Regions from separate parts of the Streptomyces sp. NPDC042371 genome, predicted to be linked through region 1. Evidence: riboswitches for the same ligand, from Rfam matches in the RefSeq annotation. Region 1 holds a riboswitch; the other holds the start of a gene.
The links. Region 1 has a riboswitch for glycine ahead of gcvP (aminomethyl-transferring glycine dehydrogenase). Riboswitches for the same ligand answer to the same signal wherever they lie in the genome.
Positions count from the first base shown of each region.

Region 2: linked by a shared signal. The riboswitch ahead of gcvT (glycine cleavage system aminomethyltransferase GcvT) and the one ahead of gcvP (aminomethyl-transferring glycine dehydrogenase) in region 1 are both predicted to bind glycine.

Region 1 is NZ_JBWKAP010000014.1:145,055-159,555, forward strand. It holds gene AC068B_RS34110 (substrate-binding and VWA domain-containing protein) at 1-700, shown strand, start outside; gene AC068B_RS34115 (glutamate--cysteine ligase) at 704-2,224, opposite strand; gene AC068B_RS34120 (hypothetical protein) at 2,707-3,291, shown strand; gene AC068B_RS34125 (DUF5999 family protein) at 3,598-3,804, shown strand; gene gcvP (aminomethyl-transferring glycine dehydrogenase) at 3,938-6,826, opposite strand; glycine riboswitch at 7,014-7,113, opposite strand; gene AC068B_RS34135 (PRC-barrel domain-containing protein) at 7,258-7,647, shown strand; gene AC068B_RS34140 (DNA polymerase IV) at 7,655-9,091, opposite strand; gene AC068B_RS34145 (MerR family transcriptional regulator) at 9,129-9,746, opposite strand; gene AC068B_RS34150 (bifunctional nuclease family protein) at 9,916-10,389, opposite strand; gene ftsR (transcriptional regulator FtsR) at 10,464-11,207, opposite strand; gene AC068B_RS34160 (FHA domain-containing protein) at 11,254-12,222, opposite strand; gene AC068B_RS34165 (DUF881 domain-containing protein) at 12,305-13,159, opposite strand; gene AC068B_RS34170 (small basic family protein) at 13,165-13,497, opposite strand; gene AC068B_RS34175 (DUF881 domain-containing protein) at 13,494-14,393, opposite strand; gene AC068B_RS34180 (sugar phosphate nucleotidyltransferase) at 14,482-14,501, opposite strand, start outside.
Region 2 is NZ_JBWKAP010000010.1:65,578-80,078, reverse strand. It holds gene AC068B_RS28840 (trimeric intracellular cation channel family protein) at 1-469, opposite strand, end outside; gene AC068B_RS28835 (hypothetical protein) at 609-818, shown strand; gene AC068B_RS28830 (M1 family metallopeptidase) at 784-2,184, opposite strand; gene AC068B_RS28825 (ABC transporter ATP-binding protein) at 2,306-3,526, opposite strand; gene AC068B_RS28820 (ABC transporter ATP-binding protein) at 3,550-4,647, opposite strand; gene AC068B_RS28815 (ABC transporter permease) at 4,644-5,645, opposite strand; gene AC068B_RS28810 (ABC transporter substrate-binding protein) at 5,797-7,551, opposite strand; gene AC068B_RS28805 (ABC transporter permease) at 7,653-8,657, opposite strand; gene AC068B_RS28800 (enhanced serine sensitivity protein SseB C-terminal domain-containing protein) at 8,955-9,728, opposite strand; gene AC068B_RS28795 (enhanced serine sensitivity protein SseB) at 9,791-10,573, opposite strand; gene AC068B_RS28790 (AAA family ATPase) at 10,633-11,322, opposite strand; glycine riboswitch at 11,472-11,580, shown strand; glycine riboswitch at 11,581-11,693, shown strand; gene gcvT (glycine cleavage system aminomethyltransferase GcvT) at 11,729-12,862, shown strand; gene gcvH (glycine cleavage system protein GcvH) at 12,921-13,298, shown strand; gene glyA (serine hydroxymethyltransferase) at 13,322-14,501, shown strand, end outside.

The DNA of each region.
Region 1 (14,501 bases):
GGACGAGGCCACGGACCCGCCGTCGGACAAGCAGCTCCAGGAGACCCTGGGCATGTGGACGATCACGGTGCAGAGCGCCCGGCTCAACACCGTCGTCGACGCCTCGGAGTCCATGGCGCAGTTCGTGCCCGGCCGCAACCAGTCCCGCATGGAGATCACCAAGGCCTCCCTGCTGCGGGCCCTCGCGGGCTTCACCGACGAGGACGAGATCGGCCTGTGGGAGTTCGCCACCCGGCTTGACGGCACCCGCGACTACCGCAAGCTGGAGCCGACCCGGCGACTGGGCGACCGCAAGGGCGGCGCCACCCACCGCGACGAACTGTCGGACGCCTTCAGCAGCCTGCAGCCCGTGCCGGGCGGCGCCACCGGCCTTTACGACACCACGCTCGCCGCCTACAAGGAGGCCCGGTCGACGTACGCGCGCGGCAAGTTCAACGCCCTGGTGATCCTGACCGACGGCGTCAACCAGGACCCGGGCAGCATCTCGCGCAGCTCCCTGATATCCCAGCTGGAGGAGATGTCGGACCGCGAGCACCCGGTGCCGATCATCGCCATCGCGGTCGGTCCGGAGGCGGACAAGGACGAGGTCCAGCAGATCGCCGAGGCGACCGGCGGCTCCGGCCACCAGGTCGACGACCCGGCGCAGATCCACGCGGTCATCCTCAAGGCCATCATGGAAGCGGGCAGCAACCAGGGCTGAGGCTCAGCCCAGCCGGACCGCCGGTTCGCGCAGCCCCACCGGCCACGTGTGCACCGGCTCTCCCCTGTGCATCAGCTCGCTGTACCGCTTGGTGGTCGCGGCCAGCGCCTGCTCCCTGGACATCCCGCCGTCCAGGGCCCGGTGGTACGTCGTGGCCTGCCAGGACGCGCCGTTGACCCGACGCCTGCACCGCTCCTCGATCACCCCGAGGTACAGGTCGCGGTCGGCGGCCTCCACGCCCCACGCGTCCAGCCCCGCCGCCGCGAGCGGCAGCAGCTCGTCGCGTACGAGGTGGACGGCCGCCACCTCGGTGGTGCCGCCCAGCCTGCCGCGCCGGGGCCACTGCAGCCTGGCGTCGATGCCGTGGCGGCACGCGACGTCGAAGTTGCGGGCGGCGGCCTCGAAGGGCAGCCGGGTCCACACGGGCCGCGCCTCCTCAGCGAGCGCCCGCACGAGCCCGTAGTAGAAGGCGGCGTTGGCGATGACGTCGGTGACGGTGGGGCCCGCGGGCAGTACGCGGTTCTCCACCCGCAGGTGCGGGACGCCGTCGGCGATGCCGTACACCGGGCGGTTCCAGCGGTACACGGTGCCGTTGTGCAGGACGAGTTCACCGAGCCGCGGCACGCCACCGGCGTCGAGGACGCCGAGCGGGTCCTCCTCCTCCATGAGGGGCAGCAGCGCCGGGAAGTACCGCAGGTTCTCCTCGAAGAGCTCCAGCGGCTTGGTGATCCAGCGCTCCCCGAACCAGGTGCGCGGCCGCACGCCCTGGACCTGCAGCTCGGGCGGCCGGGTGTCGGTGGACTGCAGGAACAGCGGCGGCCGCGACTCGCGCCACAGCTCACGGCCGAACAGGAAGGGCGCGTTGGCGCCCACGACGATCTGCGCGGCCGCGATCGCCTGCGCCGCGTTCCACACGTCGGCGAACCGGGCGGGCGTGACCTGCAGGTGCAGCTGCACGGAGGTGCACGCCGCTTCGGGCGCGATCGACGCCGAGGTGCAGGTCAGCCGCTCCACACCCTGGATGTCCAGCGCGAAGTGTTCGCCGCGTGCCGCCACGATCTGGTCGTTCAGGAGGGCGTAGCGATCGACGTCGGAGAGGTTCGCGGAGACGAGGTCGGCGTCGTTCAGGGTCGGCAGAATACCGATCATGACAATCCCGGCGGCGAGCTCGTTCGCTTTCCTGTGGGCATAGTTGAGGCCCGTGCGCAGTTCCTCGGCGAGCCGGTCGAGAACGCGTCCGCCGAGCCGGTGCGGGGCGATGTTGACTTCGAGATTGAACATTCCGAGTTCCGTCTGGAAATCCCGGCTCGCGATGCGCTCAAGTACCTGCGCATTCAACATCCTCGGCAGCCCGTCGGGCCCGGCGAGATTCAGCTCGATCTCCATGCCCATGAGATTCTTGGGCCGGTCGAATCGCTCCTCCTTCAACATCCGCTCCAGCCCCGTAAGACACGCTCGGAGCTTGCCTCGGTAGTGGTGCCTGTCGGCCAGGTCGAACGTGCCCGCCGCGACCTTCTCCCCCATCGAAGCGTCCCTCCTCGAACGGCGGCCCAGGGTCCGGCCGCTGTGTACGGGGGATGATGCCCAGGCAATGTGATCGATAACGCCCCGCGCGGGACCCCCGGCCAGTACGCTCGACGCGGCGGCTGTCCGGCACATTCACCAGGCATGCGGCACGGTGAAGATTCCGTACCGAAGCGCCTGGTCAAAAGCACCGGCAGAAATCGGCCGACCGCGCGCATCGGGGAATACGAGGTCATGACCCCGAGACCCGCACTAAATCGGTGTAAAGGCCCGCACAAGGACGTCTCAATAAGTCCTTGCTCGTAATATCCACTGCGTCTAGGTGAAACACCCTTCGAACACGGCTCGTATAAACTCCGCAATCTAGGCAGAGAGTTGGCGCTCGCGGCCCCAGCCCCCGCCCCTCTGACCCAGAGCTGACAGCGCCGTCACGCACCTGCCCCCGCTCCACTGTGCCTGTCGAATGAGAGAGGCGACCCACCATGCCGCTGCATGTCCCCCCGGCTCCCGCGCCCGCCCTGCGCAGCGTTCTCGCGGCACTCGGTTCCCCCACTGCCGTACGCGAGGCCCGCACACCGTCCCTGCGTACCGCCCAGGGACCCGCAATCCCCGAACTCCCCCTGCCCGTGCACGTGTTGGACCACATCACCCCACAGGCCACTTCGCCCACCCGACTGGCCGGCTGGCGCTTCCTGATCCGCTGCGCCGAGCGTTCCGTCGCCGCGGCCGACGCGATCCTCACCCCGGACGGCTGGGCGTTCTCCCATTTCTTCGAAGGGCCCTACATCACCTCGACCGAACGCGCCCTGCGCCACGCGGAGGCCATGCCCATGCCGTGCCAGCCGCGGCTGCTCTCCGTGCCCGAGCTGTATATGCTCACGCTCTGGCTGCACCGCGACTGCACGGACGACGGCGCCGAGGGCTCGCTGGCCGCCACCGATCTGCTCGTGCCCCTGGCGCCCGCCCCGCCCGGCATCGCGGCCCACCGCCCGCACCGCGTCGCCGAACTCCTGCCGATGCTCAACCACCGTCTGACACCGGCACCGCTGCTGAGCTCACCCGCCTGACAGCGCCCCGCACGCTTCCTGTGCCCCGCAGCCCCCGGGCCGCGGGGCACAGCGCTGCCCACCCAGGTGGACTAGCCCGGTCAGGCCACCCCGAACCACCCGAAGAGACAGGGAAGTTGGGCTGAACCGTCCGGGCGGGTGATACGTCCTTAAGCAGTAGGAGCCGCTGCGGCAAAATCCCTGCGGATTGACGCCCGGAGGGCAACACTGGGATAGGACCAACTACAACGGGGGGCGGTTATGAATACCGCATCGAGCCACAGGACCGACGTCACAGCCATCTCATCGCAGCGAAAGAACCCTTCCATGTGCCAGCACCAACCACCGTGCCCGACAGCCGACTCCGCCGACCGGGAGGCCGCGCTGCTCGCGGCCAGCCACCCGGAGCAGGGCTGGAGCCTGCTGTGCAACGGCGTCCTGCTCTTCGAGGACACCGGTGAGCTGCTGCCGGACGGCCAGATCATCGCCCCGCACCGACCGCTGGGCACCGACCAGATCATGACGGCGGCCTGAGCACTGGCACATCCGCACGAGCGCACAGCATCGCCGCACGGCACCACAGCAGCACAGGAAAGACGAGGGGCCGGCCCGGAGAGAAGTCTCCGAACCGGCCCCGACGCATGCCCGCTCCACACGGGCGCCTGCATCAGTCCTCGTACGCATCCAGCGGCGGGCAGGAGCAGACCAGGTTCCGGTCGCCGTACGCCTGGTCGATGCGGCGCACCGGCGGCCAGTACTTGTCCGCGACGACGACACCGGCCGGGAAGACTGCCTCCTCGCGGCTGTAGCCGTGCTCCCACTCACCGCTCAGCGCGGCGGCGGTGTGCGGGGCGTTCCGCAGCGGGTTGTCCTCGGCGGTCCACTCGCCGGAACCGACCTTCTCGATCTCCCGGCGGATGGCGATCATCGCCTCGCAGAACCGGTCGATCTCGTTGAGGTCCTCGCTCTCCGTCGGCTCGATCATCAGGGTGCCGGCCACCGGGAACGACATGGTCGGCGCGTGGAAGCCGTAGTCGATGAGCCGCTTGGCGATGTCGTCGACACTGACACCGGTCGCCTTGCTGAGCGGCCGCAGGTCGACGATGCACTCGTGCGCGACGAGACCGGCGGGGCCGGTGTAGAGCACCGGGTAGTGCGGCTCGAGGCGCTTGGCGATGTAGTTGGCCGAGAGCACCGCGACCTGGGTGGCGCGCTTGAGGCCCTCGCCGCCCATGAGGCGTACGTACGACCAGGAGATCGGCAGGATCCCGGCGGAGCCCCACGGCGCCGCGGAGATCGGACCGACGCCAGTCTCGGGTCCTGCCGCGGGCTGCAGCGGGTGGTTGGGCAGGTACGGCGCGAGGTGCTCGCGCACACCGACGGGGCCGACGCCGGGGCCGCCGCCGCCGTGCGGGATGCAGAACGTCTTGTGCAGGTTGAGGTGCGAGACGTCGCCGCCGAAGTGGCCCGGCTTGGCGAGGCCCACCAGCGCGTTGAGGTTGGCCCCGTCGACGTACACCTGGCCGCCGGCCTCGTGCACCGACGCGCAGATGTCGGCGACGTGCTCCTCGAAGACGCCGTGCGTCGAGGGGTAGGTGATCATCAGCACGGACAGCTCGTCGCGGTGCTTCTCGATCTTGGCGCGCAGGTCCTCGACGTCGATCTCGCCGTCGTCGGCGGTCTTCACGACGACGACCTTCATGCCCGCCATGACGGCGCTCGCGGCGTTGGTGCCGTGCGCGGAGGACGGGATGAGGCAGACGGTGCGCTGCTCGTCGCCGTTGGCGCGGTGGTACCCACGCACCGCGAGCAGCCCCGCGAGCTCACCCTGCGAACCGGCGTTCGGCTGCAGGGAGACCTTGTCGTACCCGGTGACCTCGGCGAGACGTTCCTCCAGCTCGCGGATGAGCGTGAGGTACCCCTGCGCCTGCTGGGCGGGCGCGAAGGGATGCAGCTGGCCGAACTCGGGCCAGGTGACCGGCTCCATCTCGGTGGTCGCGTTGAGCTTCATGGTGCAGGAGCCCAGCGGGATCATGCCGCGGTCCAGCGCGTAGTCGCGGTCGGCGAGCTTGCGCAGGTAGCGCAGCATCGCGGTCTCGGAGCGGTGCTGGTGGAAGACCGGGTGCGCCAGGTAGTCGTCGCCGCGCAGCAGGCCCTCGGGCAGCGTGTCCGCGGTGGCGGCGTCCAGCTCCTGGACATCGGCCTCGACCCCGAACGCGCCCCACACGGCGGCCAGCTGAGCCCGCGTCGTGGTCTCGTCGCAGGCGAGGGAGACGTGGTCGGCGTCGATCTGGTGGATGTTCACGCCGCCTTCGCGGGCGGCGGCGACGAGCTCCTCGGCCCTGCCCTCGACGCGCACGGTCAGCGTGTCGAAGTACGCGCCGTGGACGACCTCGACGCCACCGGCGGTGAGCCCGGCGGCGAGCAGCGTCGCGTACCGGTGGGTGCGCCGCGCAATGGACTTGAGGCCCTCGGGCCCGTGGTACACGGCGTACATTCCGGCCATGACGGCGAGCAGCACCTGAGCGGTACAGATGTTACTGGTGGCCTTCTCGCGGCGGATGTGCTGCTCACGGGTCTGCAGGGCGAGCCGGTAGGCCTTGTTGCCGTCGGCGTCGACGGAGACACCGACGAGCCGCCCCGGGAGGCTGCGCGCGAACTTCTCGCGCACCGCCATGTATCCGGCGTGCGGGCCGCCGAAGCCCATCGGTACGCCGAAGCGCTGCGTCGTGCCGACGGCGATGTCGGCGCCCAGCTCGCCGGGCGAGGTGAGCAGGGTGAGGGCGAGCAGGTCGGCGGCGACGGTGACGACTGCGCCGAGCTCGTGGGCCTCGTCAATGAGCGGCTTTATGTCCCGTACGGCACCGGAGGCGCCCGGGTACTGGACGAGCACGCCCACGACGCCGCGCTCGGCGACCTCGGCCGGAATGCCCTCGCTCAGATCGGCGACGACGATCTCTACGCCGGTGGGCTCGGCGCGGGTCTGGATGACGGCGATGGTCTGCGGCAGGGCGTCGGCGTCGACGACGAAGACGCCGTTCTTGACCTTGCCCATGCGGCGCGAAAGGGCCATGGCCTCCGCGGCGGCGGTGCCCTCGTCGAGGAGCGAGGCCCCGGAGGTGGGCAGGCCGGTCAGCTCGGCGACCATCGTCTGGAAGTTGAGGAGCGCCTCGAGCCTGCCCTGCGAGATCTCGGGCTGGTACGGCGTGTAGGCGGTGTACCAGGCCGGGTTCTCCATCACGTTCCGCAGGATGACCGGCGGGGTGAAGGTGCCGTAGTAGCCGAGTCCGATCATGGAATCGAGGACCTGGTTGCGGTCGGCGAGGGAGCGCAGCTCGGCCAGCACTTCGGCCTCGGTACGCGCGCCGGGCAGGTTCAGCGCCTCGGCGTTCTTGATCACATCCGGCACCGCGGCGGCCGTCAGCTCGTCGAGCGAGCCGTACCCGACCTGCGCGAGCATCTTGGCCCGCGCTTCCGCATCGGGCCCGATGTGCCGCTGCTCGAAGGGGATGCCCGCTTCGAGCTCGGAGAGCGGGATGCGATTGGTGGCAGTCATTGCGGAGGCCTCCTGGTCTGCACGACCTGCGAGGGGTACCACGGCGCGGGTACCCGGACGGCCTCCCCCTCTGTCATGTCAACCTGAGAGCTTCACAGGCCCGTCTTGCGACAGATCTGCTTTCACCGTCGGTGAGGAAGGGTTCCGAACGTGCCCGCCCGACGCCCGCCCTGCTTTCCAGAGTGACCTCGTCCGTGCGGTACGGGTGCCTGAGAGATTCCGGGGAGGATTTGCTCCTTCGGCGCCTCCGGGAAGTACGTTCCGGAGAGCTCTCCCGCACGGGGTCAGCAGCCAGGCGCCAGCCTACCAGCGAGGACCAGGACCGATCCCTCGAGTGGCCACCTGCCCCGAAGTGCTCTTTCGTAGTGACTACGAATGATTAAGGATGAGTTACGCCCGATTTCGACAAGCCGCGACCAGCTGGAGGGCCCGTGCAGACCGATATCGATCCGCGCAACCTGATCGGCCGCAAGGCGTTCGACCGGAACGGGGCGAAGATCGGCACGATCGACGAGGTCTACCTCGACGATGCCACCGGCGCACCGGAATGGGCAGCCATACGCACCGGTCTCTTCAGCCGGGACGCCTTCGTCCCCCTGGAACCCAGCGAACTCGTCGAGGACGGCACCCTGCGCATCCCCTTCGAACGGGCCCTGATCAGGGACGCCCCGGACTTCGGAGTGGGCCGCCACCTCTCTCCCGAGCAGGAGCTCCAGCTCTACCACCACTACGGCCTGGACACGACACCCCCGGGCACCCCGCCCGCCGCACCGCCCCCGGACCAGAACTTCGGCCAGGTCGCAGGTACCGAGACGCCCTGAAGCGACCTCATCCGGCAGCGGGGGCCGGGGGCGCGGCCACCAGCGGCAGCGGCTCCGCAGGCACCAGCTCCGGGTCGTCCGTACGGAACGTCCGCACCCGCCCCGGCGCCGAAAGCGGCGTCTCGAAGCGCACCGTCACCCGGCCCAGGCCGCTCCCCTGCACCCACCCGTGCCCGTACTCGGCATGCCGCACGTCGTGCCCGGCCGACCACCGTCTCTCCACCGGCGCCACCGGCTCTTCAGCACCCCCCTTCTCCGGCTCCTCCGGCCGCCCCGCCTCCCCGGACACGGCCTCGTCGCCCTCGCCCGGAGACGCCCCCTCCGCCCCGGCCTGCGCCTCGGCCTCCACCGCCGCCTGAGCCTGCGCCTGCGCCTGCGCCTGCGCGAAGAGGTCCTCCTGCGTGTAGTCCGCGAGGCCCGTGACGCCCACTCCCAGGAGCCGGACCCCGCCCGTGGTGTCCACGGCCTCCAGCAGCCGCGCCGCGGCCTCCCGCACCACCCCGGGGTCGTCCGTGGGCCCACGGAGCGTCTCGGAGCGCGTCAGCGTGGAGAAGTCGAACCTGCGCACCTTGAGCACGATGGTCCGCCCCGAGTGCCCCGCCGCCCGCAGCCGCTGCACACACCGCTCGGCGAGCCGCGCGACCTCCGCCCTGACCCGCACCCGGTCGTGGATGTCCACGTCGTACGTGTCCTCGACGCTGACCGACTTCGACTCCCGCTCGGCCACCACAGGCCGCTCGTCGTGCGCGAGCGCCATCGCGTACAGAGAGCCGCCGTGCGCCTTCCCCAGGAGCCGTACGAGCTCGTCCTCACCGGCCTCGGCGATCTCGGCGACCGTGAGGATCCCGGCCCGCCGCAGATGGTCGCCCGTGGCAGGCCCCACGCCGGGCAGCGTCCGCACCGGCATCGGGCCCAGGAGCGCCCGCTCCGTCCCCGGCGCTATGAGCTTGAGCCCGTCGGGCTTGGCCTCCTCGGAGGCGATCTTCGCCAGCATCTTGGACACGGCGAGCCCCACCGACCCACAGAGCCCCGTCACCTCTCTGATGTCCGCCCGCAGCCGCTCCCCCACGGCCCTGGCCGACTCCGCGTCATCTGCGACGCCCCCCGCCTCCAGGTCCACGAAGGCCTCGTCCAGGCTGAGCGGCTCCACCAGCGGCGACAACTCCCGAAGGAGCCCCATCACCTGCTCGCTGACCTCGCGGTACAGCCCGAAGCGCGGCACGAGATAGGCGGCATTGGGCGCCAGCCTGCGCGCCTGCCCCATGGGCATCGCCGAGTGCACACCGAAGCGCCGCGCCTCATAGGAAGCGGTGGCCACCACACCACGGGGCCCCAGCCCGCCCACCACCACGGCTTTTCCGCGCAGGCTCGGCTTCGCGGCCTGCTCCGCGGACGCGTAGAAGGCATCCATGTCCAGATGCAGAATCGTCGGCGCGCTTCTCACACCTCAGATGCTGCCCTACGCCACTGACAACGCGGCTTCAGACGGCCCTGTTGCGCCTTCTGGCCAGCTCATCGGCCGGATTGTGCCCGACGAGCGTCTCCCCGGTGTCGATGCGCTCGCCGTGCAGCTGGGACAGTGCGGCCTCGACGTCGCGCCAGACGACGCCCACGGCGATCCCGAAGACCCCCTGCCCGCCCTGGAGCAGGTCGTGGACCTCGCTGGACGTCGTGCACTCGTAGACCGTCGCCCCGTCGCTCATCAGCGTCATCCGCTCGAGGTCACGGAACCCGCGCTCCCGCAGGTGCTGGACGGTGGTGCGGATGTTCTGCAGCGACACCCCGGTGTCGAGGAAGCGCTTCACGATCTTGAGGACGACCACGTCGCGGAAGCTGTAGAGGCGCTGTGTCCCGGAGCCGCCCGTGGCCCGCACACTGGGCTCCACCAGGCCCGTACGGGCCCAGTAGTCGAGCTGCCGGTAAGTGATGCCCGCGGCCGCGCACGCGGTGGGACCGCGGTAGCCGACCTGCTCGGAATCCTCGGACGTAGCGTCCCCGCTCCCCTGGACCGCCATCGGTCGGTTCGGAGAGTGATCGGCCGCACCGCCGTGGATCGGGTACGGACCGCCCATCGCCGTACCGTCGCCGCTGCTTCTCACGCCGACCTCCCTCCTTGACCTGCCTTCTCGACGGTAGGCAGTCGCCAGGGGCTCGTCAACGATCGCCACACTCGGCACGCCGAGTGATAATCACCCTGAGAGTGGTTTTCCGTGCCTCACCGCGGGGAAAGGCTAGTCGAATGGCCGGATACGGGCCGCCGGAAGCGGCTCACTGGCTGTTGGTGCCGAAGTCCTCGGGCGAGATCTGGTCGAGGAACTCGCGGAACTTCTCCACCTCGTCCTCCTGCTCGTCCGGGATCGCGATACCGGCGTCGTCCAGGACGCCGTCGCTTCCGTAGATCGGCGTCCCGGTGCGCAGCGCCAGCGCTATGGCGTCGGACGGCCGCGCACTCACCTCGACACCGCTGGCGAAGACCAGCTCCGCGTAGAAGACGCCTTCTCGCAGGTCAGTGATGCGCACTTCGGAGAGCTCCTGGCCGACCGCTTCCAGCACGTCCTTGAAAAGGTCATGGGTCAGCGGTCGTGCGGGGGCCATGCCCTGCTGCGCAAAGGCAATGGCGGTCGCCTCACCTGGTCCGATCCAGATGGGGAGGTACCGGTCGCCTCCCACTTCACGCAGGAGCACGATCGGCTGGTTGGAGGGCATTTCGACCCGGACACCTACGACGTCGAGCTCGTTCACACAGCAACCCTAGGACGTGGCTGGCAGGTTTGGGTAGTCGGGCACCCGCCGAGTAACGGCCGGGAGCGGTCGAGTCAGGGCAATCTGACGCCGAGCGCGGTCTGCACGAGCGCCGAGTGCAGCCTGCCCGTGAGACCCGCAAGCTCTTTGGTACGGGCCTCGGCATGCGCCCTGGTCTGCGGATTGCGATGCCGCCGCAGCGGGGCGACCACCTGGTCGACGAGCCCGGCCTCGCGCTCCGCGGCGGCCTTCATGACCCGCAAGTGCCGTGGCTCGATACCGAACCGGCCGAGCTCGACCACGAGCGAGGCGACCGTGACGGCCTCCGCGTCGTACCCGCCGTCCGGCAACGGTGCGACGAGGCCGTACGTCTCCCACTCGTGGAGCTGCACCTCGTCGATCTCCGCGGCTGCCAGCAGCTCGTCACGGCCCACACGGGCCGCCGTCGGCCCCTCGGCGTCATCCTGGGCCCCGGCGTCACCGGCGTCCCGCTGGCGCCCCAGGGACGGCAGAGGAGGCCTCTCGCCGCGCTCCAGCGCGTCCAGGTGCTCACGGATGACCTTGAGCGGCAGGTAGTGGTCCCGCTGCATCCTCAGGACGTGACCGAGCCGCTCGACATCCTCCGGGCTGAACTTCCGGTAGCCGGAAGGCGTGCGCTGCGGCTCGATGAGCCCCTCGGCCTCGAGGAATCGAATCTTCGAGATCGTGACCTCGGGAAATTCGTCACGCAGTTCGTTCAGCACGGTACCGATGCTCATCAGCCGACGGTCCGCGGCGGCGGTGCCGCTACCGGCACCGCCCCTCGGTGTTTGAAGCATGGACCTTCCCTGGGGGTTGTCCCCCCAGACGGCGCCGGGGGGAGGGTCAGAGGCCGACGGCCCGCTGGCTCGCGTAGAAGACCAGTCGGTACTTGCCGATCTGCACCTCGTCGCCATTCGAAAGCGAGACCGAGTCGATCCGCTCCCGGTTGACGTACGTGCCGTTGAGGCTGCCCACGTCCGCGACGGTGAAGGAACCGTCCTGGATCCGACGGAACTCCACGTGGCGACGCGACACCGTCACGTCATCCAGGAAGATGTCGCTCTGCGGGTGACGCCCCGCCGTGGTCAGCTCGCCGTCGAGCAGGAAACGACTGCCCGAGTTCGGACCGCGGCGCACCACGAGGAGCGCGGAACCGAGCGGCAGCGCGTCCACGGCCGCCTGCGCCTCCGGAGAGAGCGCGGGAGACGGGTTCTGCCCCGTCACCTCGGCGTCGTAGGCCTCCAGGCCCGAGATGGAGATCGTCGAGGTCGTCTCGGACGCACGCTCCGGGGCGGCTCCGGCCCGCAGCGGCGCACCGCAGTTGGAGCAGAACCGGCTCGCCTCGGCGTTGCGGTTCCCGCACCTCGTACACACCAGGGCCATGGACTGGTCCTCCTGCCGTGACTGCCCCGCGGGGGCATTCGATCCGTACGGGCCGGGGGCGAACCCTCCACCCGTACTTGAGGTTGAAGGTTCTCCGAAACCTATGCGGCCGGGACCGGCAGGGTCAACAGATGACGCGCCCTGTCCGCCCGAATTGTCACCACCTGGACCAGCGACCTGATCCCGGAACATCGGGCGCCCGGCGCCCTGCTCCTCGGCATCTCCGGAGCGCTGGGCACGGTGCCGGGCAGTGGCCGGATTACCGCTGTCCTCACGTGCACTCTTGCCGAACAACTTCGCAAACAACTTCACGGGCGATTCCCCTTGACCGAAACAGACCCGCCCGTGGGGCAGGACGAACCCTGATTGCACACACCGGCATTCATCGGTGAGCCAGACATTCTCACAACGTCCGTGGCCACCAAACAGTTTCCACCACGCACCGTGCTTCCGGTGCGCCGACCCCCCGCAACCTCATGCCCCCGCCCGACGCCGCTCAAGCGTCCGCCCCTCACTGGGAGGACGACCGAGCGTAGTCAGGCCGCTTCGCAGGTCGCAAGGCGTCCACAACGATCTTCTCCGAGCGTTCCACGGTGACCGTGGCCTGCTCCTTCTCCAGAGTCTGCACCACGCCTCCCGGGATGTTCAGCGCAGGTTCCAGATCCTGCGGCTTGCCGATCACCTTGAAGAGGTACGGCTCACCGACCTTGCGGCCGTCCACCCGGACGCCACCGCCTTCGGCGTCCGACAGATACGTGTCGGCGACGACGCGCACGTCGTTGATCTGGATGGCCTCCGCACCGGCGGCGCGCAGCTCCTGAATGGCGTCGAGCAGCATGTCCGCCTCGATCGCCCCTTTCCTGTCCTCGATGGTCAGCGTGATGCCGGGCCCCTGGGCCGCCACCGTGCCTGCCAGGATGCCGAGTTGCCGCTCCCGCTCGACCGTCTGCTTGCGGGCCTCCTCGGCCTGGTCCGAGCTGTTCTCCAGCCCGGTCCGCTGCTCCTCGAGGCGACGCTTCTCTTGTTCCAGACGCTCAGTTCGGTCATCCAGTTCATCGAGGATGCGTACGAGATCTTCTTGCCTCGCGCCGCGCAGCGCGCTGCTGTCGCTGTTGGACCGCACCTGGATGGCCAGGCCGAGGCCGAGCACGAACAGGAGCAGGGCGACGATGAGTTGAGGCCGGGTCACACGCGGGGGCCACAGGCCCTGCGCCAGCCGCTGACGGCCGGTGAGCTGCGGCTTCCCCTCGGGCTGCGTGCCCGCGGGCCCCACGGGCGTCTCCGGCCCGGGCGTGCCGGGCGCGCTGGGGACCTCGGCGGGTAGTTCCTTGCGCCGGTTGTAGTCGGGGCTCTCGTCGGTACTCATCTGCGTCACGCCCTGAAGACGTGGCGACGGATCGCCGCGGCATTGGAGAAGATCCGGATGCCGAGCACGACCACCACACCGGTGGAGAGCTGGGCGCCGACGCCCAGCTTGTCGCCCAGGAACACGATGAGTGCGGCCACCACCACGTTCGACAGGAAGGACACCACGAACACCTTGTCGTCGAAGATGCCATCGAGCATCGCCCGCAGCCCTCCGAACACGGCGTCGAGAGCCGCGACCACGGCGATCGGAAGGTACGGCTCGACCACCGCCGGAACCTCGGGCCGAACCAACAATCCGGCCACGACTCCCACGACGAGGCCCAGTACGGCGATCACGATGTGCCCTTTCCTGCTTTCGGCTCTGCTGTTCGTACGGTCACGCTCGGCGCTGCCGGCAGCCGGAGCTCGTCCGACACGGAGATGCTGGTCCGGATGCCGAAGTTCTCCTGCAGAGCATGCAGGTACTGACCGTCGCGGCTGTTCTGGAACCGGGTGCTCAAGCGTTTCCCGTCTCCCACCGCGAGCACCGTATACGGCGGCACGAGCGGTCGGTTGTCGACCAGTATCGCGTCACCCGCGGCCCTGATCGCCGACAGCGCGGTGAGACGCTGGTCGTTGATGGAAATCGCTTCGGCGCCCGACTGCCACAGGCCGTTGACGACACGCTGCATGTCCCGGTCACGTACCCGCCCCGTGTCGGAGAACCCGGAGCTCTCACGCGGGCCGCCGCCACCCTGATCGGCCTGCTTCTTGTCGTCCACGACGAGCTTCACGCCGGGCCCGTCGACTTCCGTGGCACCGGAGAGGAGTCCTACCAACTCGCCCTGGCTGCCGCCGTGCTTCTTCAGTGCGGCCTCCTGCCGCTCACCCACGTCGTCGCGGAGTTCGTCCACGTCGTCCTCGAGCGCGTCGGCGGCCGCCGTCGCCTCTTCGACACGGTCGATGAGCTCCTCGCGCTCCTTGGCCACCACCGGTGCCTCTATGCGCGCCTGCGCCGCACCCACGGTGACCACCAGCGCGGCCAGCACGAGACCGGCCGCGAGCCCGAGTTTGGCCCGCAGCGGGCGAGGGACGCCACCGTCCCCTTTCGCCTTCTTCCGAGCCGCCGCCTCCGCGTATCCCTCGTCCAGACTGTGGTCCATGACGGTGGTGAGCAGCGACATGGAGGCGTCCGGGCGCCGGGGGCGCGAGGGGGTGCTCCGAACGGGGGGCTGCTGCGGCATGCCGCACATCGTCGCACGTCGCGGGCGCTACCTCCGAATGGCCCCACCGGCGCGCCGGGCAGCACCTGTTGCGGGTGCTGCCCGGCGCCCGGAAAGGTCAGCGACCTGCGCTGTCCA
Region 2 (14,501 bases), on a different contig from region 1:
CGCGGTCCCAGCGGACCAGCGAGGGCACCTCGTTGGCGACGATGTCGCGGAGGACACCGCCGCCCACCGCGGTCATCAGGCCCAGGGTGGCCGACGCGGTGAGGCCGAGCCCGTAGTCGTACGCCTTGGTCGTGCCCGTCACACAGAACAGGCCGAGGCCCGCCGCGTCGAAGACGTTCACCGCGAGCTGGGTGCGCTCCACCTCCGGGTGCAGGAAGAAGACCAGGAGGGCCGCGAAGAGCGGGGTGATGAAGTAGCCGAGGTCGGTGAAGGCGGCCGGTGGGACCGCCCCGATGACCAGGTCACGGAAGACCCCTCCGCCCAGCGCGGTGACCTCGGCGAGGACGGCGATGCCGAAGACGTCGAAGTTCTTGCGCACGGCGAGCAGCGCGCCGGAGATCGCGAAGACGAAGATCCCCACGATGTCGAGCGAGTGCTGGACGGAGGGCGTGAACAGATCCAGGAGCACGCGCCATTCTTACCCGTGGCCGCGGCGGCCTCTCTCCGGCCTTCACCGCGATTTGAGGTTAGAAAGGTCGAGTGCCCGTCCAGCAGGGCCTCATGGCTCCAAAAGCTTCACAAAGGAGTTCAATGACACGCTTGAAGCCATGAGATTCCTGTTGGAGATCGACATGGGTGAGACGGCGTTCGAGGGGCAGGCCGCCGACGAGCTGGGCCGGATCCTGCGGTACTGGGGCGGCAACCTGCGGCACTACGCGCTGGAGCCCGGTGCGGGCGAGGCGGTGTACGACTCCGGATACCGCGAGGTCGGCGCCTGGCGGATCACCGCGAAGGAAGCGCCGGCTTCCCCTTCGTGAAGAGCCAGGTGTCGAAGAGCTCGTCGAGCTGCTCGCCGGAGATCTTCTCGGCAAGCCGCACGAAGTCGGCGGTGGTCACGTTCCCGTTCCTGTGCTGCTTCGTCCAGGCCTTGAGGAGCTTGAAGAAGTCCTCGTCGCCGATGCGCTCCCTGAGCACCTGGAGCGTCATCGCGCCGCGCTGGTAGACGGCGGAGGCGAACATGGTGTCGCGCTGCGGGTCGCCGACGACGATCTGCCAGAAGGCCGAGTCGGCGGGGCGCGCGTTGTAGCCCGCGAGGAAGGCGTCATGGGCGGTCTGGGTGCCCTTGTGCTCGCTCCACAGCCACTGGGAGTAGGTCGCGAAGCCCTCGTTGAGCCAGATGTGGTTCCACTTCTCGACCGACACCGAGTCGCCGAACCACTGGTGGGCGAGCTCGTGGGCGATGGTCGACTCGCTGCGGATCGCGGAGTACACCGGCTTGGTCTGGGTCTCCAGGGAGAAGCCCGCCTGCGGCATGTCGTCGACGATCGCGCCGGTCTCCTCGAAGGGGTAGGGGCCGAAGACCTTCGACCAGTAGTCGGTGACCTCGGCCGTGACGCCGTACACGTCGACGTTGTTGCTGTTCTCCAGGACGGGGTCGATGGCGACGTAGATCGGGGTCCCGCCCGGGGTCGTGCCCTTCTTCACGTCGAACTTGCCGATGGTGGCGGTCGCGAGGTAGGTCGCCATGGGCGTGGACTCGCGCCAGTGGGCGACGGTCTGGCCGCCCTTGTCGTACGTGCCGACGAGGCGGCCGTTGGAGACCCCGGTCAGGCCCTTGGGCGCCTTGATGCGGATGTCGAAGGCGGCCTTGTCCGAGGGGTGGTCGCTGGACGGGAACCAGGTGGACGCGGCGTTCGGCTCGCAGGCCACGAAGACGCCGTCGGCGGTCTTCATCCAGCCGTAGTCGGAGCCGAAGACGATGGGGCCGGTGAGCGGTTCGGGCACACCGCCGTAGGTGACCGTCACCGTGAAGTTCTTGTTCTTGCGCAGGGCGTCGCGGGGCGTGATGCGGATCTCGTCGCCGTTGCGCGTGAACTGGGCGCGTCTGCCGTTCACTTCGATCCGGGTGACCGTCAGTTTCTGCAGGTCGAGGTCGAAGGACGACAGGTCCTGGGTGGCGCGCGCGGTGATGGTGGTGCGGCCGTCGAGGCGGTCGGTGTCGGGGTTGTAGGCGACGTCGAGACCGTAATGGCGTACGTCGAAGCCGCCGTTGCCGAGCTGGGGGAAGTACGGGTCGCCGACGCCGTCGGAGCCGGGGTGGGGCGCGGGGGCCGCGGCGATCAGGCAGAAGGAGAGCGCCGCGGTCGCGAGCGCTCCCAGACGTGCCGAACGGGAGAGTGCCATGAGTCTTCCCTTCGAACGCGTTCCGATGGGGTGTCCGAGGAGACGGACACGCAGACTCTGCACTCTCCCGCTAGGGCATGTACATGACCCAGGACGCGTACTTTGTCCGGGTCAACTTGCCTTATCCCTCAGTCGACTTCTGACCCTTGTCCTTCGAAACCTCACCCTTTGAAGCAACGGCTTCCGGCTTCACGGCGGTCTCCGGTTCCGCATCGGCTTCCGCTTCCGCGGTCGTCTCCGCGGCGGTCTCCTCCGCCTTGGACACCACCGACACCACCTCGATCGCCTCCTTGGCCACCGAGAGCAGCTTGGTGTCCTCGGGCGCCTGGTCCTCGGCGTTCTCCGGGTGGTGGCACGCCACCTGGTGCCCGGAGGCCAGCGAGAGCAGCGGCGGCTCCTTCGTCTTGCAGATCTCCGTCGCCTTCCAGCACCGCGTGTGGAAGCGGCAGCCGGTGGGCGGGTCGATCGGCGAGGGGACGTCACCGCGGAGCAGGATGCGCTCGCTCTTGACGCCGCGCCGCTTGGGGTCGGGCACCGGTACCGCGGAGAGCAGCGCCTTGGTGTACGGGTGCATCGGCGTGGAGTAGAGGTCCTTGCGGTCCGCCAGCTCCACGATCTTGCCGAGGTACATCACCGCGATGCGGTCCGAGACGTGCCGGATGACCGACAGGTCGTGCGCGATGATCACGTACGTGAGGCCGAGCTCGTCCTGCAGGTCGTCCAGGAGGTTGACCACCTGGGCCTGGATGGAGACGTCGAGGGCCGACACCGGCTCGTCCGCCACGACCAGCTTCGGACGGAGCGCGAGGGCCCGCGCGATGCCGATGCGCTGGCGCTGGCCGCCGGAGAACTCGTGCGGGTAGCGGTTGTAGTGCTCGGGGTTGAGCCCGACGCGCTCCAGCATCTCCTGCACGGTCTTCTTCACGCCGCCCTCGGGCTTGACGCCCTGGAGCTTGAAGGGCGCGCCGACGATCGTGCCGATGGTGTGCCGGGGGTTCAGCGACGAGTACGGGTCCTGGAAGATCATCTGCACATCGCGGCGGAACGGACGCATGCCGCCCGTGCCCAGGTGCGTGATGTCCTTGCCCTGGAACTCGACGCGTCCGCCGGTCGGCTCCAGCAGGCGCGTGATCAGGCGGCCCATCGTCGACTTGCCGCAGCCGGACTCGCCGACGACGCCGAGGGTCTCCCCGGGGCGCACGTCGAAGCTGAGCCCGTCCACCGCCTGGACCGCCGCCACCTGGCGCTGGAGCAGCCCCTTCTTGATGGGGAAGTGCTTCACCAGGCCGTCGACCTTGAGCAGCGGCTCGGGCGAGCCCTGCGTCTGCGCCGGGATCGTCATCTCCTGGCCCTTCACGTCATCGTTCACAGCTTCGGCGCAATCTCTTCGGTCCAGATCCGGGTGCGCTCTTCCTGCGACATGTGGCAGGCGGAGTAGTGCCCGTCGGCCACCAGACGCAGTTCGGGGCGCTCGCTGCGGGTGATCTGGTCCTTGGGGATGTCCGCGTAGGGGCAGCGCGGGTTGAAGGCGCAGCCGCTCGGCAGGTTGATCAGGCTGGGCGGGGAGCCCTTGACCGGGATCAGCCGCTCGGTCTCCTCGCGGTCGATGCGGGGCATCGAGCCCAGCAGGCCCCAGGTGTAGGGGTGCTGGGGTTCGTAGAAGACCTTCTCGGCCGTGCCGCGCTCGACGCACCGGCCGCCGTACATGACCAGGAGCTCGTCCGCCATCTCGGCGACCACGCCCAGGTCGTGCGTGATCATGATGACCGCGGAGCCGAACTCCTTCTGCAGGTCCCGGATGAGGTCGAGGATCTGCGCCTGGACGGTCACGTCAAGGGCGGTCGTCGGCTCGTCCGCGATGAGCAGCTCGGGGTTGTTGACGAGCGCCATCGCGATCATCGCGCGCTGGCGCATGCCGCCCGAGAACTCGTGCGGGTAGGAGTCGACGCGCTTGTCGGGCTGCGGGATCCCGACCCGGTCGAGCATGTCGATCGCACGCTTGCGCGCGGTCTTCTTGTCGACGTCGTTGTGGACCCGGTACGCCTCGGTGATCTGCTTGCCGATGGAGTAGTACGGGTGCAGCGCGGAGAGCGGGTCCTGGAAGATCATCGCCATCTCGCGGCCGCGCAGCTTGCGCACCTCGTCGGCCGGGGCGCTCAGCAGCTCCGTGCCGTCCAGCCAGATCTCGCCGGAGATCTGGGCCTTGCGGGCGCCGTACTGGCCCGCGGTGTGCAGGCCGAGGATGCCGAGCGAGGTGACCGACTTGCCGGATCCTGACTCGCCCACGATGCCGAGGGTCTTGCCCTTCTCCAGCTGGAAGCTGAGCCCGTCGACGGACTTGACCAGGCCGTCGTCGGTCGGGAAGTGCACCTTGAGGTCGCGCACCTCGAGGAAGGCGGAGGGAGCGGGCGAACCGGCGACGGGTTCACCCACCGCGGCTCCGCTCTTGGACAGTTCGGTCATCCCAGCCTCACTCGCGGGTCGATGACGGCGTACAGAAGGTCGACGACGAGGTTGGCGATGGCGATCGCGAGCGCCGCGAACAGCGTGACACCAAGAATGACGGGCAGGTCCTTGCTGCTGATGGCCCTGACCGCTTCGAGGCCGAGCCCCGGCAGGTTGAACGTGGACTCGGTGAGCACGGCGCCGCCCATCAGCACGCCGAGGTCGAGTCCGAAGACGGTGAGGATCGGGGTCATCGCGGAGCGCAGCGCGTGTTTGCGGATGACGGTGGCCTCGCCGAGGCCCTTGGCGCGGGCGGTACGGATGTAGTCCTCGCCGAGCACTTCGAGCATGGTCGCTCTGGTGAGGCGGGCGTACATCGCCGCGTTGAGGAAGGCGAGGACGATCCACGGCAGGATCAGTGTCTGTAGCCAGACGTCGATCGAGTCGTCGGTACTGAGGCTGTCCGCGATCTTCACCCAGCCGAGTTGGTGGACGAAGAGGCCCATCGCGATCATGCCGGTGAAGAAGACGGGGAGCGAGACACCGGCGAGGGCGATGGTCATCGCGGAGCGGTCCCAGATCGTGCCCCGCTTGAGGGCTGAGATCACACCGGTGGCGACACCCGCGGCGAGCCACAGGACACAGGCACCGGCGGCGAGCGCGGCGGTGACGGGCAGGGCGTCCTTGAGGGTCTCCCAGACGGGCGCCTCGGTACGGAAGGAGTAGCCGAAGCAGGGCGCCGGGCAGTGCGTGACGTCAGTGCCGTTGACGTAGTCGCGCCCCATCGGGATGCCCTTGATGAAGTCCCAGAACTGGACGAGCAGAGGGTCGTCGAGTCCCAGTTTGGTCCGGATGCCTTCGATCTGCTCGGCTCCGGTGGCCTTGCCGGCGAAGAGGACGGCGATGTCCTGTCCCGCCCACTTGGGCAGCATGAAGAAGACGGTGAAGGTCGCGAGCAGTACGACCAGCACCATGATGATTACGGCGAACAGGCGCCGGATGAGATAAGCAAGCACTGTGCGCGGCCCGGCGGTGGCCGGGGCCCCCTTGTGAGGGGTCCCGGCCACCGCCCGGGGCCATCACCTGCCCTTCGGACTGGCGGGATTCGGCGGCGGTGGAACTACAACTACTGCTTCCCTGACGGGAAGTGTGTGACAGCTACGGGTGTTACTTGACGACGCCGAGCGAGGCGTAGTCGTAACGGCCGTTGTAGCCGTCGGACATGTACGCGTTGGTCAGCCGCGACCCGCGCCAGGTGATGTTCTTCTCGTAGAGGAAGGGCATCCAGTCGGCCTGGTCGAGGATCCTCTTGTCGAGCTGCTTGTAGATCTCGCCGGCCGCGGCCGGGTCGGTCTCCGCGATCGCCTTGTCGAAGAGCGCGTCGACCTTCTTGTCCTTGATCTGCGACTCGTTGTAGTTACCGGTCGGGTTCAGGAAGCGGCTGTCGAACAGCGGCTGCGCGTAACCCTGGCCGGACGGGAAGTCCGGGCCCCAGCCGCTCATCGTCATGCCGTAGCCGCGCTTCTTCACGACGGACGGCGAGCCGGTGATGCTGGCGGTGTCGGCGCCGTCGAGGGAGTCGACCTGGACCTTGATGCCGACCTTGTCGAGCGCCTGCTGCAGCGACTCGGCGGCGTCGACCTCACCCGGCTGGTTGGTGCGGGCGGTCAGCTTGGTGGTGAAGCCGGTCGGCTTGCCGCACTGCTTCAGCTCGTCCTTGGCCTTGGCGACGTCCGGCTTGCCCTTGCGCTTCAGCACGCCGTACGGGTCGTACTTGCTGTAGCCGGGGATCGCCACGGGGAAGGTGCTGCTGGCGATGTCGCCGGCCGCCACCTTGCCGCCACGGGTCTGCTGGATGCTCGCGAAGTCGGTCGCGTAGAACACGGCCTTGCGGCAGTGCTCGTCGTCGAACGGCTTGGCGTTGTGGATGAGCGCGACGTAGCGCACGAAGGACGTGTGCATGTTGTCGACGTTGTCACGGTGGTCCGTGACGGCGCTGACGCGGCCGGACTGGGTCATGCCCGTGCCGTTGATGTCGAGGTCGAAGTCCCCCTCCATCAGCTTCTTGTCGTTCTCCTCCTGGTTGGCGGAGAACGTCACGTCGATCTTGTCGGGCAGCGCGGCGCGGATCGGGTCCGAGGACTTCTTCCACTTGTCGTTGCGGACCAGAACGAGCTTCTTGTTGGACTTGTACTCCTGGAACTTGTAAGGCCCCGCGGAGAACGGCCGCTGCGTGTACTTGGCCTTCGTGTCCTTGGCCTCCTTCACCGGCGAACCGGTGGGCATGGCCAGGAACTGCTCGAAGTCACCGTTGCGCTTGGGCAGCTTGAAGATGATCGTCTGGTCGTCGGGGGTCTCGATCGCGTCGAGGCCGCCCTTGTCCTTGTACGGGCCCTTGTACTTGCCCTTGGGGTCGAGCGTCTGGCGGATGTAGCCGGGACCACCGGTGATGGTGTCCGTCGCCCAGGCGCGCTCGATGCCGTACTTGATGTCCTTGGCGGTCAGCGCCGAGCCGTCCTCCCACGTAAGGCCGTCACGCAGCTTGTACGTGTAGGTCTTGCCGTCGTCGGAGATCTTCGCCGTGGAGGTCGCGAGGTCCGGGACCAGCTTCGTGCCCGCCTTGCCCGGCTTGGTGTCGTAGGTCACCAGCTGCCGGGTGTAGAAGCGCATGAAGTCCCACGTCATGCCGTAGTAGGCGCGCTGCGGGTCGGCGGAGTCCAGGTCCTGCTTGCCGACCATCTTCAGCGTGCCTCCCTTCTTCTTGGAAGGGTTGGCGACCTTGTTCAGCGCCGCGTTGTAGCCGGCACCCTTCGAGTCGCTGTCGCCACCGTCACCGCCGCCGCACGCCGTGGTGGTCACCAGCGCCGCGACGACGAGGGCCGCACCGCTGGTGAGCCGTCGTTTCGTGGAACCTGTGGGCATTTTCTCGTAACCTCCGAGATCGCGGTCCCTGGCCTTGTGCTGCCGGAGAACCATGGTTAAAGCCACCTGACATGCGGCAGGGGCAAGCCAGTTGGGACCTTCTAGCGCGTCCCCTTCGGGTCGAGCGCATCACGCAGCCCGTCGCCGAAGAGGTTGAAGGCCAGGACGGTGATGAAGATCGTGACGCCCGGGAAAACCATGAACATCGGGTCGTGCTCGTACGTCTTGAGCGCGTCGCGCAGCATGCCGCCCCACGAGGCCGTCGGCGGCTTCACACCGGCGCCGAGGAAGCTCAGGGCCGCCTCCGTGAGGATGTTGGTCGGGATCATCAGCGTCGCGTAGACGGTGATGGGGGCGACCAGGTTGGGCAGCAGTTCGCGGAACAGGATGTGGCGCTTGCCGCCGCCGAGGCTGCGGGCCGCCTCCACGTACTCGCGCTCACGGAGCGAGAGCGTCTGGCCGCGGACGATGCGGCCGACGTACGGCCAGCCGAAGAAGCCGATGACCAGCACGAGGATGGCCACGCGCACGCTGGTGCCCTGGAGGCCCAGCAGGTCGTCGGGGAGCACGGAGACCAGCGAGATGATGAAGAGCAGCTGCGGGAACGAGAGCAGCACGTCCATCACGCGGCTGATCACGGCGTCGATCCAGCCGCCGAAGTAGCCCGCGATGATCCCGAAGAGGGTGCCGAGCGCCACGGCCACGATGGCCGCGAGGAACGCCACCAGGAGCGAGATGCGCGCGCCGAAGACGATCCGGCTGAAGATGTCGCGGCCCTTGTTGGGCTCGACCCCGAAGAGGAAGTCGCTGCTCACACCGCCGAGCGCGCCCTTGGGCAGGCCGGTCAGCTCGTCGACCTTGTCCTGGTGGAAGCCGTTGGGGTCGTGGCCGAGGAGGTCCACGAGCAGGGGCGCGAAGATGGCGACCAGCACCAGGAGCAGCACGGTGATGCCGCCGGCCAGGGCGACCTTGTCCCGCTTCAGGCGGGTCCAGGCGATCTGCTTGAGGGACCGACCCTCGACCTTTTTCACCCCTGCATCAACTGCGGGGGCGACGTCCTGGGTCGGGTCCGCGTCCGCAGGTGTGTCATGCAATGGTGCCGTCATCGTGGCAGGGACCCCTCTCAACCGGTGGTGACCGGCCCGCACTTGCCGCTGTAGCGACGTGATCAGTCCGTCGTACGAAGGGGCGGAGGCCCCTGGAGCGGGAGTCTTCATCCACGTCGCGATCTGTTACCAGACTTGACGGGGAAAGGATGCGCAACCGTGATGCTGATCGAGGTGTTCCGTTATCCGGACGCGAGTGAACGAGGGTCGAACACGGGGCAGTTGGGTCGCAAGGCGTCACAGGAGCCCATAGGACCCCACCTGCACCAGAACGGACATCACGTCCGTCGGCGCTGTTCAGTACTGCGCGGGGTATCCGTAGCCGCCCGCGGGCGCCGGGGCCGCCTGGGCCTCACGGTCGTAGAACGGCCTGGCATTGGCTCGTAGCCACATCGCGACCGGGTCGTAATCGTCCGACATCGCGACCGTCGAGACGGGCAGGCCCTCCGGAACGGCGGGGATGGACTGCCGCATCATCGTGCGCACCGCGTCGACCGACGGCGGCGACGTGTCGTAGACGTCGAGGCCGATGGCCAGATAGGGCGCACCGAGCGCGGGCTGCACCCAGGCGCGGCGCAGCGAGCGGACCACGGGGGTGCGGTGCGCGTTCTGCGTCAGCAGGGCGTAGAACTGGGGGATCTCGATGCTCGGCTCGGTGAGCCTGAGCGGTCCCGCGGGGAGCGCGTCGAGGCCCGTGGCGATGCGGCGCAGATCCAGCCAGGGGATGCCGACGCCGCCGCCCGGGGCGTGCGGGTTGAGCCAGAGGCCGTAGTGGTCGGGGTAAAGGGTGCGGGCGATGGCGGTGCCGCGCACCACTTCGTAGCTCCGGTTCCAGCCACTGGCGGACAGCTCCTGGGCGGAGGTCACACAGGGTGCGTAGCCGAGGCCCTCGACCTCCATGTTGCCGTACTGGGCGTCGGGGGATCCAGCCTGGCCGTGCCAGAGCAGCATCCACACCTGGTCGGTGGCGAGCGCGCGCAGCAGTGCCTCGTACGCGTCGTAACGCCCCGGCGTCACCTGGCGCAGCAACTGCTCGATGTGCCCGGCCGCGGCCGTGCCCGACGCACTCACCCGTAACCGCCCCTTCGTGACGAACTCGGCGACCCTATGGAAGACAGAGGAATGGAACCAGCTTAAGCGGCGATCCGGTGGTAGAAAGGCCGCACCTTCGCACGCAGCCAGTCGCCCACGGGGTCCTGCGCCACGTCGAGCAGCACCAGGTTCACCGGCCACGGGACCGGGGCCTGCCCCAGGGCACGGCCCAGCGCCTCCATGGGGAGGTCGCGCGCGTTGCCGTCCCAGGTGGACAGCTCGACGCCGACGAAGAGCGTCGGATCGTCCGTCTCCACGTGGGCCAGACAGCGGCGCGCCGTGAGCACGACTCCGGCGGCCTCGAACTCCCGTGCCGCGGCGCTCAGGAAGTCCACCGGGTCCTCCTGCCAGTCCGGCTCGAACAGCCGTACCCGGCCACCGGTGCTCGGGCCGTCCAGCTCGGTGCGGCCCGTCCGGCAGAGCTCGGCGACGGCGGGCGGCGGCAGCGGGACGCCGACGGTGCCGTCCGGGTTCAGCGCGATGCCCAGCTGCGGGGGGAGGCCGCGGGCGAACTCGACGGCGGGCGCCACGGTGCAGCCCATCCGGTCGGCCGCGTCGCCGAGGGCCTGGCGGAACTGCTGCTCGGAGGTGAAGACGGGGACGTACGCCTGGCCCTCGATCTCCAGAGTCGGCAGGTCCAGGGTGCCGCTCTCGGGGCTGCCGCCGTTCGGCAGCGGTACCCAGAGGTGGCTGCGGCCGAGCACCTCGACGATGCGGCCGCCCGCGGACGCGGGGGCGCCGAGTGAGGCCGCAAGGACCTCCTCCAGTTCGTTGCCCGGCCATCCGCCGTACGGATGGGCATGTGCCTGCGCCGGAAAGTCCATCTGTCCAACCCCTGCTCGCGACCGCTCTGCCTGCGGCTCGAACCCTAACGCCGGTCGGCTCAGCGGTCGAAGGCGATCACCCGCAGCACCCGCGCCGCCGCCCGGTCGAGCAGCACGGCCGAGCGGCAGCCGAACGGCAGGTCGCCGCGCTCGGTGGCGGCGACCAGCCGGCCGACCGTCCTGCGGTGGCGTGCGAACGCGTACCGCGAGACGCCACGGCCGCGCTCGTGCTGGCCCCGCAGCGCCGTGTCCACCGGGACGTCGAGCATCAGCAGGTGCAGGGCCGTGCCGCGCCGTGCGGCCTCGCGGGCGAGCCAGCGGCGCACCCAGGCCTGGGTGCCGCAGTCGTGCACGACGACGCTCTCACCGGAGCGCAGCGTGCGACGCAGCGTGGCGTAGTGCGCGAGGCGGACCAGGGGGCGGTAGGCCGCGTACGGCAGCAGGCGGGGCATCCGGTCGGCCCAGCGGTCGCGGGTGTCCTGGGAGTCGATGCGCGGGCCCGTGACGGCCTGCCGCATCAGGGTCGATTTCCCGCCGCCGGGCAGCCCGGAGACGACGACCAGGTCGCCCGCGCCGAACGTGAGGCGGTGCGGGCTGTGACCGGCCCGCTGCCGCAGATCGCGGACGACGGCGGCGGGCAGCCGACCGCAGCTCTCCGCGGCCGGGGCAGGAGCCTGCTTGGGCAGTGCCACCCCCGTGGAAGTGGCATAGAGACTCGTCCTGCTGCGCACCGTGATCGGCCTCCCCATAGCGGTCACGTACTGCTTCCCCCGCAAGTGTAAAGAGAAGGTAATGCGGCACAAGAGCACTCCGGGGTGACGGAACCCGCTGCCGGACACGGGTCCCCCTGAACAGAGTCGCGTGCAATGATGTGCCCGCCAACTCCATACAGGCCGTTTGAATCCGCGCGGGAGAGTCTCCGGAACCCAGCTTGTGCTGTGTGCCCGGGGCGCCGAAGGAGCAAGTCCCTCCCTTGAATCTCTCAGGCCCCGTACCGCGCGGGCGAGGCACATCTGAAAAGCGGACCGCCCGGCGGTCCCACCCAAGGTGCAAGCCGGACGTCCCGCACGACGGGACACTCCCGGCGAACCTCTCAGGTTCCGATGACAGATGGGGAGGATCGACCTCGCCCGTCATGCCCTGGGAGTTCCCTTCATGAGCACTGCCCCCCGTCTGACCGCCCTCGATGCCGTGCATCGCGCGCTCGGCGCGACCATGACCGACTTCGCGGGCTGGGACATGCCGCTGCGGTACGCCAGCGAGCGCGACGAGCACAACGCCGTGCGCACCAAGGCAGGGCTCTTCGACCTGTCGCACATGGGCGAGATCACCGTCAGCGGCCCCGAGGCCGTGGACTTCCTGAACTTCGCGCTGGTCGGCAACATCGGCTCCATCGGCGTCGGCCGCGCCCGCTACACCATGATCGTCGCCGAGGACGGCGGCATCCTGGACGACCTGATCGTCTACCGGCTCGGCGAGCCCGAGGCCCCCGAGTACATGGTCGTCGCCAATGCCTCCAACGCCCAGAACGTCCTGAACGAGCTGAGCAACCGCGCCGAGGAGTTCGACGTCGAGGTCCGCGACGACCGCGAGGCGTACGCGCTGCTCGCCGTCCAGGGCCCCGAGTCCCCCGGCATCCTGAAGTCGCTCACCGACGCGGACCTGGACGGCCTGAAGTACTACGCGGGCCTGCCCGGCACCGTCGCGGGCGTCTCCGCCCTCATCGCCCGCACGGGCTACACCGGCGAGGACGGTTTCGAGCTCTTCGTCGCCCCCTCCGACGCGGAGAAGCTGTGGGGCGCGCTGATGGAGGCAGGCACGCCCGTCGGCATGGTCCCGGCCGGTCTCTCCTGCCGCGACACGCTGCGCCTTGAGGCGGGCATGCCGCTGTACGGGCACGAGCTGACCGCCGAGCTGACGCCGTTCGACGCGGGCCTCGGCCGGGTCGTGAAGTTCGAGAAGACCAGCCAGTCGGACACCTTCCTCGGGCGCGCCGCGCTCGCCGCCGCCGCGGAGCGCGCCGAGACCGCGCCGCCGCGCAAACTGGTCGGCCTGATCGCCGAGGGCCGCCGCGTCCCGCGCGCCGGTTTCCCGGTGGTCGCGGACGGCAAGGTGATCGGCGAGGTCACCTCCGGCGCCCCGTCCCCGACGCTGGGCAAGCCGATCGCGATCGCGTACGTCGACGCGGAGCACGCCGCTCCCGGTACGGAGGGCGTGGGCGTGGACATCCGCGGCACCCACGAGCCCTACGAGGTCGTGGCGCTGCCGTTCTACAAGCGCCAGAAGTGACCCCCCGCACATCTTTCCCGTTCCGCAGCACACACCCGCGTACAGGAGAATTCAGGTCATGAGCAACCCCCAGCAGCTGCGTTACAGCAAGGAGCACGAGTGGCTGTCGGCCACCGAGGACGGCGTGGCGGTCGTCGGCATCACCGAGCACGCGGCCAACGCGCTCGGTGACGTCGTCTTCGCCCAGCTCCCCGAGGTCGGCGACACCGTGACCGCGGGCGAGTCCTGCGGCGAGCTGGAGTCGACCAAGTCGGTCAGCGACCTCTACGCCCCGGTGACCGGCGAGATCGTCGCGGCCAACCAGGACGTCGTCGACGACCCCTCGCTGGTCAACTCCGCTCCGTTCGAGGGCGGTTGGCTGTTCAAGGTGCGCATCTCGGGTGAGCCGGACGACCTGCTCTCCGCCGATGAGTACACCGCCTTCACCGCCGGCTGACCCATACCGATAGGGATCGTGTGATGTCGCTTCTCAACACCCCCCTCCACGAGCTGGACCCGGACGTCGCCGCCGCCGTCGACGCCGAGCTCCACCGCCAGCAGTCCACCCTCGAAATGATCGCCTCGGAGAACTTCGCTCCGGTCGCGGTCATGGAGGCCCAGGGCACCGTCCTCACCAACAAGTACGCCGAGGGCTACCCCGGCCGCCGCTACTACGGCGGCTGCGAGCACGTGGACGTGACCGAGCAGATCGCCATCGACCGGGTCAAGGACCTGTTCGGCGCCGAGTACGCCAACGTCCAGCCGCACTCGGGCGCCTCCGCCAACCAGGCCGCCCTCTTCGCGATCGCCAAGCCCGGCGACACGATCCTCGGCCTGGACCTGGCGCACGGCGGCCACCTCACCCACGGCATGCGCCTGAACTTCTCCGGCAAGCAGTTCAACGTGGTCGCCTACCACGTGGACGAGGCCGGTCTGGTGGACATGGCCGAGGTCGAGCGCCTGGCCAAGGAGAACAACCCCAAGGTGATCATCGCGGGCTGGTCCGCCTACCCGCGCCACCTGGACTTCGCCGAGTTCCGCCGGATCGCCGACGAGGTCGGCGCGAAGCTGTGGGTCGACATGGCGCACTTCGCCGGTCTGGTCGCCGCGGGTCTGCACCCCAACCCGGTGCCGTACGCGGACGTGGTCACCTCGACCACGCACAAGACGCTCGGCGGCCCGCGCGGCGGCATCATCCTGGCCCGCGACAAGGAATTCGCGAAGAAGCTGAACTCGGCGGTCTTCCCCGGCTTCCAGGGCGGCCCGCTGGAGCACGTGATCGCGGCCAAGGCCGTCTCCTTCAAGGTCGCCGCCACGGACGACTTCAAGGAGCGCCAGCAGCGCACCCTGGACGGCGCCCGCATCCTGGCCGAGCGCCTGGTGCAGGACGACGCGAAGGCCGTCGGCGTCGACGTCCTGTCCGGCGGCACGGAGGTGCACCTCGTCCTGGTGGACCTGCGCAACTCCGAGCTGGACGGCCAGCAGGCCGAGGACCGCCTCCACGAGGTCGGCATCACGGTCAACCGGAACGCGGTCCCGAACGACCCGCGCCCCCCGATGGTCACCTCCGGCCTGCGCATCGGCACGCCCGCGCTCGCCACCCGTGGCTTCCAGGAGGACGACTTCCGCGAGGTCGCCGACATCATCGCCGAGGCCCTCA